Regions from separate parts of the Tardiphaga sp. genome, predicted to be linked through region 4. Evidence: predicted binding sites of a transcription regulator. Region 4 holds the regulator's gene; each other region holds the start of a gene.

Region 1 (4,116 bases), on a different contig from region 4:
ACGCTGCTGACGCTTGCCTATGCCATGATCTTTCCGTCCGCGCTGGCCTATCTGTGCTTCAATCGCGGCATCGCGCTGATCGGCCCGAACCGGGCCGCACCATTTCTGCATCTGATGCCGGTGTTCGGCTCGGTATTGGCCATCGCGTTTCTCGGCGAGCAGCCGCAACTGTTTCACCTCATCGGCTACGCGCTGGTGCTGTCGGGCGTATTCATCGCATCACGGCGATGACTCTCACGCGCCTCCGATCAATATTCCCACCGCCAGAACGATGACGCCGCCAAGCACCACCTGAAAGACGGCCTGCAGGAACGGCGTATCCATATAGCGTGCCCTGATATAGGCGATGGCCCAGAGTTCGAAGAAAACGACAACACCCGCGATGGCCGTCGCGATCCAGAATGCATTCGGCCAGCTGTCCGGCACGAGATAAGGCAGGGTATGGCCGAGACCGCCCAGCGTGGTCATCAGCCCGCAGATGCCGCCGCGCAGCCACGGCGAGCCGCGTCCGGTCATGGAGCCATCGTCCGACAGTGCTTCGGCGAAACCCATGCTGATGCCGGCGCCGATCGATGCCGCAAGGCCGACAAGAAACGTCTGCCAGTTGTGGTGTGTCGCAAACGCGGCGGCAAACAGCGGCGCCAGCGTGGACACCGAGCCATCCATCAAGCCCGCAAGACCTGGCTGGACATATTGCAGGACGAACATCCGGTGGCGGGTTTTGTCCTCCATCGTGCGAACGTCGGACGTCAGGATTGCATCCGACAGTTTGGACGCAAGATGCTCGTGTCCTTTTTCCAGCTCGGCCAGATCGCCGAGCAACTTGCGGACGCCGACATCCGTCGCCTGCTCGGCCGCCTTGACGTAAAAGCGCCCGGCCTCGAACTCCATCCTCTCGGCCTCCTTGCGGATGGTGTCGAGCGACAGGTTACGTGTGAGCCAAATCGGTCGGCGGCGGATGAAGCCCTTGACGTCTTCACGCCGGATCGGCGGAAGGTTCGGTCCGAAGCGCTCCTCATACATCTGCAACAGCAGATGCCGATGGCCTTTTTCTTCCTCGGCCATCTCGCTGAAGACTTTCGCCGAATCGGGATAGCGCGCTGCCAGATCCTCGGCGAAGCTGAGATAGATCCGGCTGTCCTCTTCCTCGCTGGAAATCGCAACCGCCAGCACCTCACGTTCGGTGAGCTCCGAAAACGCCTTCATATCAACGCCTTAATTAGTTTAGAATTATTCTAATCTATATAGGACCTGCATTGCGTTTGTCAAAGAGCTTTGCGCCTGCGCAGGCGCTGAATCTTGCGCTGGCCGGGAAGCAATAACGGCGACGCGAAGGACGGCGATGAAACAACCCTGCGTGCTCCGGACGTCGCCCCGGCATTCGCACCACCCTCGACGCGGAGCTGCGGATCAGCCACCGCCTGCGCGTGTTCTCGCTAACGAACGCGATAACGTCGGCACGGTGCTACAGAAGTCGATGCATGGCCTGCACCGTCGACAGTGCGCCAACCTGAACCGCATAGCTTTCCGCTTCCGTGCGTCACCGACCTCGGCTAGCGTGCCCGCAACAAATACGGGCCACCAAGGCCGACTCAGGGAGAAAAGCGGAATGCACGGACTTTCAGTTCTTCGCGGTGTGGCGAGCGCATCGTTTATCGGAGCGCTGCTGTTGGCGAGCCCCAATGCCATCGCACAGACTGCGAACTATCCGAACCGGCCGATCACGCTGGTCCTCCCTTTCGCCGCCGGCAGCGGCACCGACACCACAACGCGCCTGATCGCCAAGGAACTCGGCACCGCACTGAACGCCAACACCGTGATCGACAACAAGGCCGGTGCCAACGGCTCGATCGCCGCCAGCTTCGTCGCCCGCGCCCCGGCCGACGGCTATACGCTGTTCGTGACGACCAACACGACGCATTCGGCCAATCCCTATCTGCTCAAGAATATGAGCTACGATCCCATCAAGGATTTCACCCCGATCGCGCGCACCGGCGACCTGCCCTTCATGCTGGTGATCAATCCCGAAATTCCCGCCAACTCCGTGGAAGAGCTGATCGCGCTCGCCAAGAAGGAGCCGGGCAAGTACTCCTACGCATCGGGCAGTTCGTCGGCGATCGTCTCGGGCGCGACCTTTGCCCGCCTCGCCAAGCTCGATCTCCTTCACGTGCCTTACAAGAGCTCTCCACCCGCGCTCACCGATGTCATCGCCGGCCGCGTCAGCATGATGTTCGTCGACGTGCCCACCGGCTTGCCGCACGTCAACGCCAAGGCGCTGAAGTCGCTTGCAGTGACCACCAAATATCGCTCCAAGCTGCTGCCGGATCTGCCGACCATGGACGAGGCTGGCGTGAAGGGCTTCGACATCACGTCATGGCAGGGTTATCTCGGCCCGGCCAACATGCCGAAGGACATCGTCGTCAAGCTCAACGCGGAAATCCGCAAGATCGTGGAGCGCCCCGAGATCCAGAAAGACCTCGCCAATCGCGGCATGGAAGCCTTCTCCGGGACGCCGGAAGAATTCGACGCCTTCCTGAAGGATCAGCTCAAAGTGTGGGAGAAGTTGATCACGGATGCGGGGATCGAGAAGCAGTAGGGTTGGTCTACCGACTTCCCGGGTGTCGTCCCCGCTTGCGCTGGGACGACAGGGGAAAGGTTGTGACCTAACCCGCAGCCTCGGCGACCCGATGCCGCAGAGTTTTCCCGCCCGGTCATCTCCTCGTCATGGAACTGTCAGCGCAGCGTAACTCCCGCGCCTCAGAACACCGCGCATGGTCACCACAAAGGAGACAACCATGCGCAGCACATTCCTCTGCTCCGTCGCTTCCCTCGTCATGCTCACATCCGCCGCTTTCGCGCAGACGGAAGGTGAATTCCCCGCCAAGCTCGCCGGCCATGCCGTGCTGCCGGCCGCCTCGACCATCGACGCGCCCGCGGATGCGCCGAACGACCTGAAGACCTCGGGCAAATACACCACCGGCAAGCGCGTCGACGCGCTCGGCACGGTGATGGGCAAGTCCTATGAGCGCGCCACCGGCATCGCGCTGCCGATGAAGGGCCAGCCGCTGCAGGGCCATTCCGGCATCAAGGTGATGCCCGACGGTTCGTTCTGGGTGCTGACCGACAACGGCGCCGGCTCGCGCTACAATTCGGCCGACTACATGATCTATCTCAATCACCACAAGATCGACTGGAAAAACGGCAAGGTCGAGCGTCAGGCCACCGTGTTCCTGCACGATCCCGACAAGAAGGTGCCGTTCCGCATCGTCCATGAAGACACCGCCAAGCGCTATCTGACCGGCGCCGATGTCGACACCGAAGGTTTCCAGATCATCGGCGACAATTTCTGGATCGGCGAGGAATTCGGCCCCTACATCATCAAGGCCGACAAGACCGGCAAGGTGCTGGCCGTGTTCGACACCGTTGCCGACGGCAAGCCGGTGCGTTCGCCGGATCATTGGTCGGTGCAGTCGCCAGGCGCGCCGGGCGCCACCTACACCACCGTCAACCTGCGCCGCTCCAAGGGCTATGAAGGCTTCGCCTCCTCGAAGGATGGCAAATTCCTTTACGGCCTGCTCGAAGGTCCGATCTGGGATGCCGAGAAGAAGGACTGGGAGAAGGTCGACGGCAAGGAAGCGTCGCGCATCCTGGAATTCGACGTCGCCAACGAGAAGTTCACCGGCCGCTACTGGCAGTATGTGTTCGAACAGAACGGCAATGCCATCGGCGACTTCAACATGATCACCGCCGACAATGGCCTGATCATCGAGCGTGACAATGGCGAGGGCACCAAGGACAAGGCCTGCGCCGAGGGCAAGCGCGGTGAGGACTGCTTCCCGGATCTCGCCAAGTTCAAACGCGTCTACAAGATCGAACTGAACGATGCCAATGTCGGCAAGCCGGTGCGCAAGGTCGGCTTCATCGACCTGATGAAGATCCAGGACCCGAACAAGCTGGCCCGCAAGCCGCTCAATGACGGCGTGCTGACCTTCCCGTTCTTCACCATCGAGAACGTCGACCAGGTCGATGCGACCCACATCATCGTCGGCAACGACAACAACCTGCCGTTCTCGTCGAGCCGCGAGCCGAACAAGGCCGATGACAACGAGTTCGTGC
Region 2 (4,116 bases), on a different contig from region 4:
GAAGGTGGCATGACCAAGCACTGGCCCGACGGCGAGTCGATGTCGATCTACGACGCCGCGATGAAGTACCAGGCCGAGCAGGTGCCGCTGGTCGTGTTCGGCGGCGCCGAATACGGCAACGGTTCGTCGCGCGACTGGGCAGCCAAGGGCACGCGTCTCCTCGGCGTTCGCGCCGTGATTACCGAGAGCTTCGAGCGCATCCATCGCTCTAACCTCGTCGGCATGGGCATTCTGCCACTGACCTTCGAGAACGGTTCGTCGTGGAAGAAGCTGGGTCTCAAGGGCGATGAGAAGGTCACCATCCGTGGCCTCCAGGGCGACTTGAAGCCCCGCCAGCAGCTCACCGCGGAAATCGTGTCGGCCGACGGCTCGCTGCACAAGGAAACCCTGCTCTGCCGCATCGATACGCTCGACGAACTCGAATACTACCGCAACGGCGGCATTCTGCATTACGTGCTGCGTCAACTCGCAGCCTGACGCCCACACGTGGGTGTGACGTAGTGCCTCACTGCGAAGTGAGTGGCTAGTGAACAGAAGGCGGCCTATGAAAGGCCGCCTTCTGGTGTTTGAGGGCATGAACGTGTTAGCGACACCAATGTGCGACACCGCCTGTTATGTGTCCCACCTCGAGCGTGGCAAAACCTCATGAAACCCTTTGGCAGCATATCGCAGTGGACCGGCGCACTTGGCGTGTGCGCTGCCATCGCAGCAAGCGGTAGCGCGCTGGCCCAGCCCCGGGCCGTGCTGGAGTTGTTTACCTCGCAAGGTTGCTCGTCCTGCCCGCCCGCAGACAAGATCATCGGTGACCTCTCCAAGGACCCGTCCGTGATCGCATTAAGTATGCCGATCGATTACTGGGACTACTTGGGCTGGAAGGATACACTGGCCGACTCGCGTTTCAGTGCGCGTCAGAAAGCCTATTCGCAGATGCGCGGCGATCGCGACGTCTACACGCCACAAGTCGTCGTCAACGGCGCCACTCAGGTGATCGGCAGCGATGTCGATCGTATCAAGGGCGCGATCAGCGAAACCAAGAGAGGCACCGTGATGACGGTGCCGGTGTCGATGTCGGTCTCGGGTAAACACGTCAACGTGTCCGTTGCCGCATCGACTACTGCGTCGGATACGGCGCATGGCGAAGTCTGGATTTGCTCGGTGGCGAAAGCTGTGCCGATCACGATCGGTCGCGGCGAGAATCGCGGCAAGCAACTCACCTATTACAACGTCGTTCGAAACTGGCTGAAGGTCGGCGACTGGACGGGCAACGCCGCCAACTGGACGCTGCCGCTGGAGAACATCTCCAGGGATGGAGTCGATGCCGCCGTCGTCTATGTGCAAGACGGCACGCGCGACAAGCCCGGCGCGATGCGCGGCGCAGCCTATACGTCGCTGCAGTAGTTTTAATCTCTCGTCATAAACGATCTCGTCATTCCCCGACACTCCAACTGGAGTGTCCAAGGGCGAACGCAGCGACGGCTGTGCGCGACCCCGGAATCTCGAAGTAATAGAACCGGCGTCGCACCATGGTCCCGCTTGGCGCAGGACGGCATCAGACGTGTCTTGCTTTAGGCGATCGGCCGGGTTCGCGCTTTCGTCGCCCTTGCTGACCACACCGCGCCCCGGAAATAACAGAGTGCATCCACCAAAAAGAAAAGGACCAACTTGCGTTGGCCCAGTGGGGATTAACTTCCTGCGCAGGGTCCGATCCCAACGACCGCGGGGGGCTGGGGGCTGAGGAATCCGAGACCGGAAGAACCGGACCCGACGCAGTAGCTTCTTGTCGCAATCCAGAAGGGCGCCCGATGGGCCAAAGTTTGGCGGCAATAAGATTCGACTGACGTTCCCGTGACGGCAAATTTCTACCATCAGGCTCGCGGATCGGCCCTTGCAGAGGACTGCGGTCAGCGCGATCATGTCGGGGATGTGACAGGAGGCGCCGCATGACTGTGATTCCGGGAGATACCGAACCGAGCGAGAATCGCGCGGCGACGGGCTCTGCCGCCGCCGCACTTGTCGTCAGCTTCAATCGCCTTGAGCTCAGCCGCATCCTCAACCTGTATGGCCGTATGGTCTCCGACGGCGAGTGGCGGGATTACGCCATCGACTTCCTGCGTGACCGCGCGGTGTTCTCAGTGTTCCGCCGCTCGTCGGAAGTGCCGCTATACCGCATCGAGAAAGATCCGCGATTGGTGCGCAAACAGGGCATGTACAGCGTGATTTCAGCTGGTGGCCTGATTCTGCGCCGGGGGCACGAACTCGACCGCGTGCTGCTGGTGATCGATCGCAAGCTGGCGGTGGTCTAGATCGATTCGCGAATCGTCAAGGCAGCGTGCGGGCTCCGTCCCCCAGCGCAAGCTGCATCGAGACGGTGTCGAGCCAGCGGTCGAATTTGAAGCCGACGTCGGGATGCACTCCGATCATCTGGAAGCCGGCATTGCGGTGAACCGCGATGGAGCCGGCATTGGCGCTGTCGCCGATCACGGCGACCATCTGGCGATAGCCGCGGCTCTCGCATTCGGCAATCAGCCGCGCCAGTAGCTTGCCGCCAATGCCCCGCCGCTGGGCTTTCGGATCGAGATAGATCGAATTCTCGACGGTGAAGCGATAGGCCGGTCGCGGGCGATGCGCGCTGGCATAGGCATAGCCGACGATCTGGTCCTCCTGTGCAGCCACCAGATAGGGATAGCCACTGTCGATCAGCGCCTCGAAACGGCGGGCCATCTCGGCCAGATCTGGCGAGAGCAGTTCGAAGGTGGCCGTGCCGAATCGCACCGCTTCGTCATAGATCGCAGTGATCGCGGGCAGATCTGCCGCCGTGGCGGGCCTGATTTCGATATCGGACATGGCACGGAGACTATTTTTGCTCCGTCCAAAAGAAAAGCCCCGGCCTTTCGGCCGGGGCTAAGATCTTCTCTATGTTCCGAGGCTTATTCGCGCTGTCCGAGCAACTGGAGCAGCAGCGTGAACAGGTTGATGAAGTTCAGGTAGAGCGACAGGGCACCGGTGATCGCCGCGCGCTCGGCAATATCGCCGCCCTGCGAGGCGTAACCGTAGATGTAGTCGTTCTTCAGGCGCTGGGTATCGTAGGCGGTGAGGCCGGCGAAGATCAGCACGCCGACAACCGACACGATGAACTGCAGCATCGACGACGCCACGAAGACATTCACGAGGCTCGCGATGATGATGCCGAACAGGCCCATCAGCAGGAACGACCCCATGCCCGTCATGTCACGCTTGGTGGTGTAGCCATAGAGGCTCAGCGCACCGAACGAGGCAGCGGTGATGAAGAACACCCGCACGATCGAGGTGTGCGTGTACACCAGGAAGATCGACGACAGCGAGATGCCCATCAGAGCCGAGAAAGCCCAGAACAGCAACTGCGCGGTGGCCGGCTTCAGCCGGTTGATGCCGAACGAGATGGCGAACACCATGACCAGCGGCGCCAGGATGAACACCCACTTCAGGGGGCTCACGAACATCGCGTAGCCGAACGGCGTCAGGTAGGAGCTACCGATCCGGGCCGCGGCGCCCGAGGGGTCCGTGGTCACGGCTGCCATGTATACACCAAGAGCAGCCAGGCCGGTGATGGCCAGACCGATCGACATGTAATTGTAGATGCGCAGCATGTAGGAGCGCAGTCCGGCGTCCACGGCAGCGGCATCGCGCGCGCCGACCCGGCCGAAGGGGGAAGCATAGTTACGGTCTAGATCCGACATGGTCGAAACCTCGATGTTGTCCGGCTGATCGCAAAGGGTTCGCGTCGCCGGTTCGAATTGTATCCCAGATATCTACGCCCCTGACACTAAATTCGATTTCATAAAAAATCGATGTCATCTGCGTTCGATGTCTGACCCAAAGGGTATGTGGTAAACTAACACATTCGCTGCAAGCTTCCACGCGTGGCGGAATGTCGCTCCGATTTGCATTCAGGCATCCCGGTAAACTTTCAGCCTGACGCAAGCTTGGCGGTTTCGCAGCCTTTCTGCACGAATCAGCCCGCCCAAAGGCTGCTTCGTGTCAAAACGGGTCACAAATTACGCAACACGGTGGCAGGCTTCTGATTCAAGGCTACCAGCGTACCCGCCAGACCCAGCCCGACTGTGACAATTAGCGCCG
Region 3 (4,116 bases), on a different contig from region 4:
CGGGTCGCCTGGCCAGGCTATGCATGGCGCCGCCGGATGCTGTCCGGCCGCAATCCGCCGCAACCGTCTTTCGTGCACCGGATCACCGAACAGCACCACGATTGACCATCTCGCTGTCGTTGCCCGGCTTGATCCGGCAACCAGTCAACGCGGAAGCCGCGGTATATACTGAGCCACCCGGTCAGGCCGGGTGGCGACAGCGCAGAGGTCCCGGATGACCGATGCCGCGTTGACGCCCTTTGCCCGGCCGGGCTATCGCTGGCGGCAGAAATTGCGCGATTGGATGTTCGATGACCACGATCTTGAAGAGCCTGCCCCAAGGAAAAAACGTCGGTATCGCCTTCTCCGGCGGCCTGGACACCAGCGCAGCGTTGCTCTGGATGAAGCAAAAGGGCGCGCGCGTCTTCGCCTATACCGCCAATCTCGGCCAGCCTGACGAGGCCGACTACGACGAGATTCCGCGCAAGGCCATGGAGTTCGGCGCCGAAAAAGCGCGCCTCGTGGATTGCCGCGCACAACTGGTCCACGAAGGCATTGCCGCCATTCAAGCTGGCGCCTTCCACGTCTCGACCGGCGGCATCACCTATTTCAACACCACGCCACTCGGGCGCGCCGTGACCGGCACGATGCTGGTCTCGGCCATGAAGGAGGACGGCGTCAACATCTGGGGCGACGGCTCGACCTATAAGGGCAACGATATCGAGCGGTTCTACCGCTACGGACTGCTGACCAATCCGGACCTGAAGATCTACAAGCCATGGCTCGACGATCAATTCATCGACGAGCTCGGCGGCCGCGCGGAAATGTCGGCGTTCATGACCGCCCACGGCTTCGCCTACAAGATGTCAGCCGAAAAGGCGTATTCCACCGACAGCAACCTGCTCGGCGCCACCCATGAAGCCAAGGATCTCGAACAGCTCGACAGCGGCATCAAGATCGTCAACCCGATCATGGGCGTGCCGTTCTGGCGCGACGACTGTGCCGTCAAGGCCGAGAAGGTCACGGTGCGGTTCGTCGATGGTCAACCGGTTGCACTGAACGGCCAGACCTTCGCCGACCCTGTCGCGCTGTTCCTCGAGGCCAATGTCATCGGCGGCCGCCATGGCCTCGGCATGAGCGACCAGATCGAGAACCGGATCATCGAGGCAAAGAGCCGCGGCATCTACGAAGCGCCGGGCATGGCGCTGCTGCACATCGCCTATGAGCGCCTGGTCACCGGCATCCATAACGAAGACACCATCGAGCAATACCGCATCAGCGGCATGCGCCTCGGGCGCCTGCTCTATCAGGGACGCTGGTTCGATTCCCAGGCCCTGATGCTGCGCGAGACCGCGCAGCGCTGGGTCGCGCGCGCGATCACCGGTGAAGTGACGCTCGAGCTGCGCCGCGGCAATGACTACTCGATCCTGAACACCGAGAGCCCCAACCTGACCTACGCGCCGGAGCGGCTCAGCATGGAGAAGGTCGAGGACGCGCCGTTTACGCCCGCCGACCGCATCGGCCAGCTCACCATGCGCAACCTCGACATCACCGATACCCGCGCGAAACTGAACATCTATGCGAAGACGGGCTTGTTGAGCGCCGGTGAGGGGTCGAACATCCCCAAACTTGACAACGACAAGAGCTGATCGCGCGACAAACGACGCTACCCTAATCCGCTCTACGATCGACAGCCGGACGTCATCGAAGCGACATCCGGCTGTCGTAAATACAAGGATATCGCCTGCCACCCATTTTGCGGGAGCACTTCCTTGAATAACGCATCGAAGACCGTTTCACTGGCCGCACTCGCGGCCTTTTTCATGAGCGCGCCGCTTTGCGCGCAGACGATCTATCCGCTCGACCGCGCTGATATCCTCGCGGGCTCGAAATTCGACTTCAAGGTCGAGTTTCCCGAACTCGTTCAGGCCGCCGACGTCAAAGTGACGATCAACGGCGCGGACCAGACCGCGGCCTTCGGCAAATCCGCGGACTACATCGCGAAAGAAGACGGCAAGGATCAGTCCGCTTTGCTGCTACGCGACGTGACGCTCGACAAGCCGGGTGCCTACAAGATCGAGGTCAGCGACGGCGTACGCAGCCGGGCGGTGACGTGGAACGTCTACGATACCGGCCCGCGCAAGGCGAAGAACGTGATCCTGTTCATCGGCGACGGCATGTCGCTGGCGCATCGCGTCGGCGCCAGAATTCTTTCGAAGGGCATTGCCGAAGGCAAGAGCCGCGGCAAGCTCGCCATGGATGACATGCCGCATATGGCGATGGTGGCAACGGCAGGTTCGGACTCCATCATCACCGACTCCGCGAATTCAGCCAGCGCCTATACGACCGGCCATAAAAGCGCGACCAATGCGCTCGGCGTTTATGCCGACCGTACAGCGAATGTGTTCGACGACCCCCGCGTCGAGACCATCACGAGCCTCGTGAAGCGCAAGCTCGATCTTGCGGTCGGCATCGTTACCAATACCGAGATCGAGGACGCGACGCCGGCATCAATGGTCGCGCATACGCGCCGCCGCGCGGCCTATGACGAGATCGTCGCGCAGATGTTCGCGGCGAAGCCGGACGTGATCCTCGGCGGCGGCGCAGCGAACTTCCTGCCGCAGGCGGCGGAGACCTCGAAGCGGCGCGACGATGTCGACTACATCGCCAAGTTCAAGGAAGCCGGCTATCCGTTCGTGAAGACAGCCGGCGAACTCAAGGCGGCGGCCGATAAATCCGACACGACAAAATTGCTCGGTCTGTTCACGCCGGGCAACATGGACGGTGTGCTCGACCGCAAGTTCCTCAAGGGCGGCGGCGTCAAGAAATATCCGGAGCAGCCAGACCTCACCGAACAGGTACAGGCCGCGCTCAACGTGCTGTCGCGCAATGACAAGGGTTTCGTGCTGATGGTCGAGTCCGGCATGATCGACAAATATGCCCATCTGCTCGACATGGACCGCGCCGTCTATGACGTGATCATGCTCGACAATGCGGTGAAGCTCGCCAAGGAATGGGCCGCAAAGCGCGGCGACGACACGCTCATTCTCGTCGTGTCCGACCATAGCCATCCGAACAGCCTCGTCGGCACCGTCAATGACGACATGAGCAAGGAGCCGAACCTGCCGCTGCGCGAGCGCCTCGGCGTCTATGACAAAGCCGGCTTCCCGAACTATCCCGCGCCGGATGCAGATGGTTATCCATCGCGCGTCGATGTCAGCCGACGCCTTGCGATCCTGTCGGCCAGCCTGCCTGATCACTATGAGACACTGCGGCCGAAGCTCGACAACCCGAACGATCCGACCGAGAAGGGCGACGAGCCTGGCACCTTCAAGGCCAACGAGAAATACAAGAATGCACCCGGCAGCATGCTGCGGCTCGGCAACCTGCCGGCAATGATGGGCGCCAGCGTGCATTCCGGCGAGGACGTGATCCTCACCGCCGCCGGCCCCGGCAGCGACCGCGTGCACGGCGCGATGGACAATACGGAAGTGTTTCGCGTGATGGTGGATGCGCTGGGACTGGCGACGAAGGAGCGGTGAGCTCCCTCCCTCCCCCAGCCCGCGCACCGGGCAGGGAAATGACAACGACGGCGTACGATCAAAACAAAAAAATGGCCGGGATTGCTCCCGGCCATTTTCATTTCAACTTGCCTCAGCGACGCGGCGGCGCCGTGCCCGGAGGCGGCGGGGGCAGCGAAGCCTGACCGCCGTTCAACAGCGGCGTGATGTTGCGGATCGTGACGCGGCGGTTCTGACGCTCCGGACCGTCGGTCTGGATCTTCAGATACTGCTCGCCATAGCCCTGCGACGTCAGGTTTTCCGCCGGCACCTGGAACTGCTGGGTGAGCAATTCAGCCGCCGACTGCGCGCGGCGATCCGACAGCGACAGATTGTCGACGTCCGAGCCGACCGCATCGGTGTGCCCCTCGATCAGGAACACCGCACGCGGATTGCGCGAGATCGCCCGGTTCAGACCATCCGCGATCACCTGCAGCTTGGAGGCCTGGTCCGGCGGGATCTCCCACGAGCCGGTCTCGAAGTTGATCGAGTCCAGATCGATCGACGGCATGCGCTGGCGCACCATCGGGCTGTAGCGGATTTCATCGAGCGTATAGCGGCGCTCGATGCGATCCAC
Region 4 (4,116 bases):
TCGAGATAGCGCTCGCCATCGGTTCCAATCAGCCAGGCGCCTTCACCGCGCTCGAAAGCGACATCCGCACGCGCGAAAACAGGCAGCAAGTGAGCCTGAGAGAGGGGCGAGGACGTTGCGTTGTTGGTCATAACCGATCCGATCGAAAAGACTGCGTCCGCGTCGATGACAACTGTGCGAAATCGAACAACGGACCCTAGAAACGAAACGTGCCGCCCTTCTCGGGCGGCACGTGGGCATTATTCTAGGTGTGCTGCGAGGACTGTCAACCGCGCACTGCGGCTTTCGAGTCACACGGAGTCGCAGAAAAAGCCGATTTTGCTGCTTTGTTTGCAGAAGCATGTGGACGCGGCATGCCCGACTCTTGCGCGTGAGTCACGGCATATTGTAGCTTTTGCCTCGTCGGATACGACATCTCGTGCGGCGGTAGATCCTTTTGACACATCCAGTGCGGCGTAAAAGCCGGACGCGAAATTCGCGCCCGGTGAGCGCTAAAGGATTCTGACCGCAGGGATTTTTGAAGTCTCAACTCGCAGCGCTGCCCGGTCAGGCTGGCGCTCACGAAGGGAAAATGGCGATGACGGTAATGACATGGACCGACGATCGCGTCGAACAGTTGAAGAAACTCTGGGAAGGCGGCCTCTCCGCCAGCCAGATTGCTGCGGAACTCGGTAACGTGACCCGCAACGCTGTCATCGGCAAGGTTCACCGCCTCGGCCTGTCCGGCCGCGCCAAGAGCCCCTCCTCGGCAGCTCCGCGGCAGCGCAAGGCGCGCCCGGCACAGCAGATGGTGCGTGTCGCCCGCCCGATGGCCCGCGGCAACACGGCATTGGCCCATAATTACGAAGTCGAGGCCGAGCCCGACCCGATCGCCTATGACAATATCGTGCCGATCAGCCAGCGCCTGTCGCTGGTCGAACTCAACGAAGCCACCTGCCATTGGCCGATCGGCGATCCGTCGAGCCCCGAATTCTACTTCTGCGGCGGCAAGGCGCTGGCCGGCGCTCCCTATTGCGCACATCACTCGCGCATCGCCTATCAGCCGGCCAGTGACCGCCGTCGCGCCGTGCCGAAGCCGACGCGCTGAACCGGACGTATCAAGCCAAATGAAAATGCCCGGCAGCGATGCCGGGCATTTTTCGTTGGCACTTGCTTGCCTCACCCCGCCTAGCGAAGCCTCGCTTCGCCGGGCGGGGAGAAGGAAGAGAGACCTACTCCGCCGCCTTGTCGAAGCGGTCATCCAGTGCGTAGCCGGCACCGCGCACGGTTCGGATCGGATCCGGCTCACCGGCGGGATTGAGCAGCTTGCGCAGGCGACCGATATGCACGTCGACAGTGCGCTCATCGATATAGATGTCACGGCCCCAGACGCTGTCGAGCAACTGCTCTCGGCTGAATACGCGACCCGGATGTTCCAGGAAGAACTCCAGCAGGCGATATTCGGTCGGACCGAGATCGATCGGACGGCTGGACCGCACGACGCGGCGCTTGTCGCGGTCGAGTTCGATATCGCCGAAAGCGAGCACGGTGGCGAGACGCTCCGGCGCGGCACGCCGCAGCAGACCCTTCACACGCGCCAGGAGTTCCGGCACCGAGAATGGCTTGACGATGTAGTCGTCGGCACCGGTGGCAAGACCGCGAACACGCTCGCTCTCCTCGCCACGCGCCGTCAGCATGATGATCGGCAGTGCCTTGGTTTCGGGCCGCGCACGCAAGCGGCGGCACAGTTCGATGCCGGACAGACCCGGCAGCATCCAGTCGAGCACCACGAGATCCGGTACACGCTCCTTCAAGCGGGTGTCGGCATCGTCGCCGCGAGCTACGGTTTCAACGTCGTAGCCCTCGGCATCGAGGTTGTAGCGCAGGAGCGTCGTGAGTGCTTCCTCGTCTTCAACCACTAAAATGCGCGCGTTCATTGCCATATTGATCAATACCCTCAGTGACGTCCGACAAGCCTCAGATCATGAACCCGGCGGAAGACCGGCTTCCCCTTTTCCGGATCATGCGTCAGGCCGTCGGCGTATTCGCGAAGTTGGTCATGTCGCCCTTCGGGCGCTTGTCGACCATCTGCTGACCCTCGATCATGTAGAACACGGTTTCCGCGATATTGGTGGCGTGGTCACCGATCCGCTCGATGTTCTTGGCGCAGAACATCAGGTGGATACAGAACGAGATGTTGCGCGGATCTTCCATCATGTAAGTGAGGAGTTCGCGGAACAGCGAGGTGCAGATGGCGTCGATTTCCTCGTCGCCCTTCCACACCGTCATGGCTGCCGGCAGATCGTGCGCGGCATAGGCGTCGAGCACCGACTTGACCTGGGTGGTCACGAGGTCGGTCATGTGCTCGAGACCGCGGATCAGCTTCAGCGGGTGGAAGTCGCTGTCGAGTGCATTGACGCGCTTGCCGATGTTCTTGGAGAGATCGCCGATCCGCTCCAGATCGGTGGCGACGCGCAGCGCGCCGACGATCTCGCGCAGGTCGACAGCCATGGGCTGGCGCTTGGCGATGGTCAGCACGGCACGTTCCTCGATCGTGCGCTGCAACTGGTCGATCTCGGCATCGGCGGCGACGACGCGGGCGCCGAGTGCGACGTCCCGGCGGATCAGCGCATCGACGGATTCGACGATCTGCCGTTCAGCGAGGCCGCCCATCTCGGCAACGAGACGGGTCAGCTCCTGCAGATCGTCGTCGAATGCCTTGGTGGTGTGTTCAAAAGCCATCTCTAAATCCTCCCGCGAACATGTCGCGTCAGCCGAAGCGGCCGGTGATGTAATCCTGGGTACGGCGATCGGTCGGCGACGTGAAGATCTTGTTGGTCTGATCGAACTCGATCAGTTCGCCGAGATACATGAAGGCCGTGGTATCGGAGACGCGGGCGGCTTGCTGCATGTTATGGGTCACGATCGCGATCGTGTACTGATCCTTCAACTCGTCGATCAGCTCCTCGATCTTCGCGGTCGAGATGGGATCCAGCGCCGAGCACGGCTCGTCGAACAGGATCACTTCCGGCCGAACCGCGATGGTGCGCGCGATGCACAGACGCTGTTGCTGACCACCCGACAGGCTGAGGCCCGACGCGTTGAGCTTGTCCTTGACTTCGTTCCAGAGCGCACCGCCACGAAGCGCCTTCTCGACGCGGATGTCCATCTCCGACTTGGAGATCTTTTCATAGAGGCGGATACCGAAGGCGATGTTTTCGTAAATCGTCATCGGGAACGGGGTCGGCTTCTGAAATACCATGCCGACGCGGGCACGCAGCAGGTTGAGGTCGAGCTTCGGATCCAGAATGTTCTGGTTATCGAGCATGAGCTGACCTTCGGCGCGCTGGCCGGGATACAGATCATACATGCGGTTGAAAATGCGCAGCAGCGTGGACTTGCCGCAGCCCGACGGGCCGATGAACGCGGTCACGCGGTTCGCCATCAGCGTCAGGTTGATCTTCTTCAGGGCATGGTGTTCGCCGTAATAGAAGTTCAGGTCGCGCACGGTGACCTTGGGACGGGTCTCGCCCTGCAGGACCGGCGGCGGCATCGAGACGGAGGGAACGCCAGACGACACAGAAAGCTCACTCATTTTGCTGTCCTCTCGGCGCCGAGAATGCGTGCGCCAATGTTAAGGGCAAGTACGGTCAAGGTGATGATCAGGGCACCGCTCCAGGCGAGCTGCTTCCAATATTCGTAGGGGCTCTGCACGAAGTTGTTGATGGTCACCGGCAGGTTGGCCATCGTCTTGGTGAGATCGAGGCTGAAGAACTGGTTGCTCAGCGCGGTGAACAGCAGCGGCGCCGTTTCACCGGCGACCCGCGCCGTCGCCAGCAGCACGCCGGTGATCAGACCGGCCCGGGCTGCACGATAGGCGATCCGCTTGATGACCAGGGAGCGCGGCAGGCCGAGCGCCGATGCCGCTTCACGCAGCGGGTTGGGTACGAGGCCGAGCATGTCTTCGGTGGTACGGACCACGACAGGGATGACGATCACGGCGAGGGCCAGCGAACCGGCGAGAGCCGAGAAGCCACCCATCGGAACCACCACCGCGCCATAGACGAAAAGGCCGATGATGATGGACGGGGCCGACAACAACACGTCGTTGATGAAGCGGATCACCGAGGTCAGCTT

What was found. The regulator PhoB, encoded in region 4, activates phosphate uptake and scavenging genes when phosphate is short. The targets are predictions, from matches to a motif close to TGTCATNNANCTGTCAT.
Region 1: a site for PhoB is predicted at 2,721-2,737, ahead of ACEK02_RS07330 (esterase-like activity of phytase family protein). Genes of this name have one in related genera too.
Region 2: a site for PhoB is predicted at 1,913-1,929, ahead of ACEK02_RS32740 (DUF2794 domain-containing protein). Genes of this name have one in related genera too.
Region 3: a site for PhoB is predicted at 1,679-1,695, ahead of ACEK02_RS21590 (alkaline phosphatase). Genes of this name have one in related genera too.

What each region holds. Positions count from the first base shown of each region.
Region 1 is NZ_JBGMOE010000047.1:20,986-25,101, forward strand. It holds gene ACEK02_RS07315 (DMT family transporter) at 1-231, shown strand, start outside; gene mbfA (iron exporter MbfA) at 235-1,206, opposite strand; gene ACEK02_RS07325 (Bug family tripartite tricarboxylate transporter substrate binding protein) at 1,610-2,596, shown strand; gene ACEK02_RS07330 (esterase-like activity of phytase family protein) at 2,796-4,116, shown strand, end outside.
Region 2 is NZ_JBGMOE010000232.1:381-4,496, forward strand. It holds partial or broken gene ACEK02_RS32730 (aconitate hydratase) at 1-477, shown strand, start outside; gene ACEK02_RS32735 (DUF1223 domain-containing protein) at 646-1,398, shown strand; gene ACEK02_RS32740 (DUF2794 domain-containing protein) at 1,941-2,303, shown strand; gene ACEK02_RS32745 (N-acetyltransferase family protein) at 2,320-2,844, opposite strand; gene ACEK02_RS32750 (Bax inhibitor-1/YccA family protein) at 2,928-3,716, opposite strand; gene ACEK02_RS32755 (ABC transporter permease) at 4,028-4,116, opposite strand, start outside.
Region 3 is NZ_JBGMOE010000161.1:241,135-245,250, reverse strand. It holds gene ACEK02_RS21600 (phosphatase PAP2 family protein) at 1-105, shown strand, start outside; gene argG (argininosuccinate synthase) at 291-1,628, shown strand; gene ACEK02_RS21590 (alkaline phosphatase) at 1,803-3,521, shown strand; gene ACEK02_RS21585 (OmpA family protein) at 3,634-4,116, opposite strand, start outside.
Region 4 is NZ_JBGMOE010000090.1:78,899-83,014, reverse strand. It holds gene ACEK02_RS13965 (aspartate aminotransferase family protein) at 1-131, opposite strand, end outside; gene ACEK02_RS13960 (GcrA family cell cycle regulator) at 578-1,087, shown strand; gene phoB (phosphate regulon transcriptional regulator PhoB) at 1,212-1,916, opposite strand; gene phoU (phosphate signaling complex protein PhoU) at 2,008-2,721, opposite strand; gene pstB (phosphate ABC transporter ATP-binding protein PstB) at 2,750-3,574, opposite strand; gene pstA (phosphate ABC transporter permease PstA) at 3,571-4,116, opposite strand, start outside.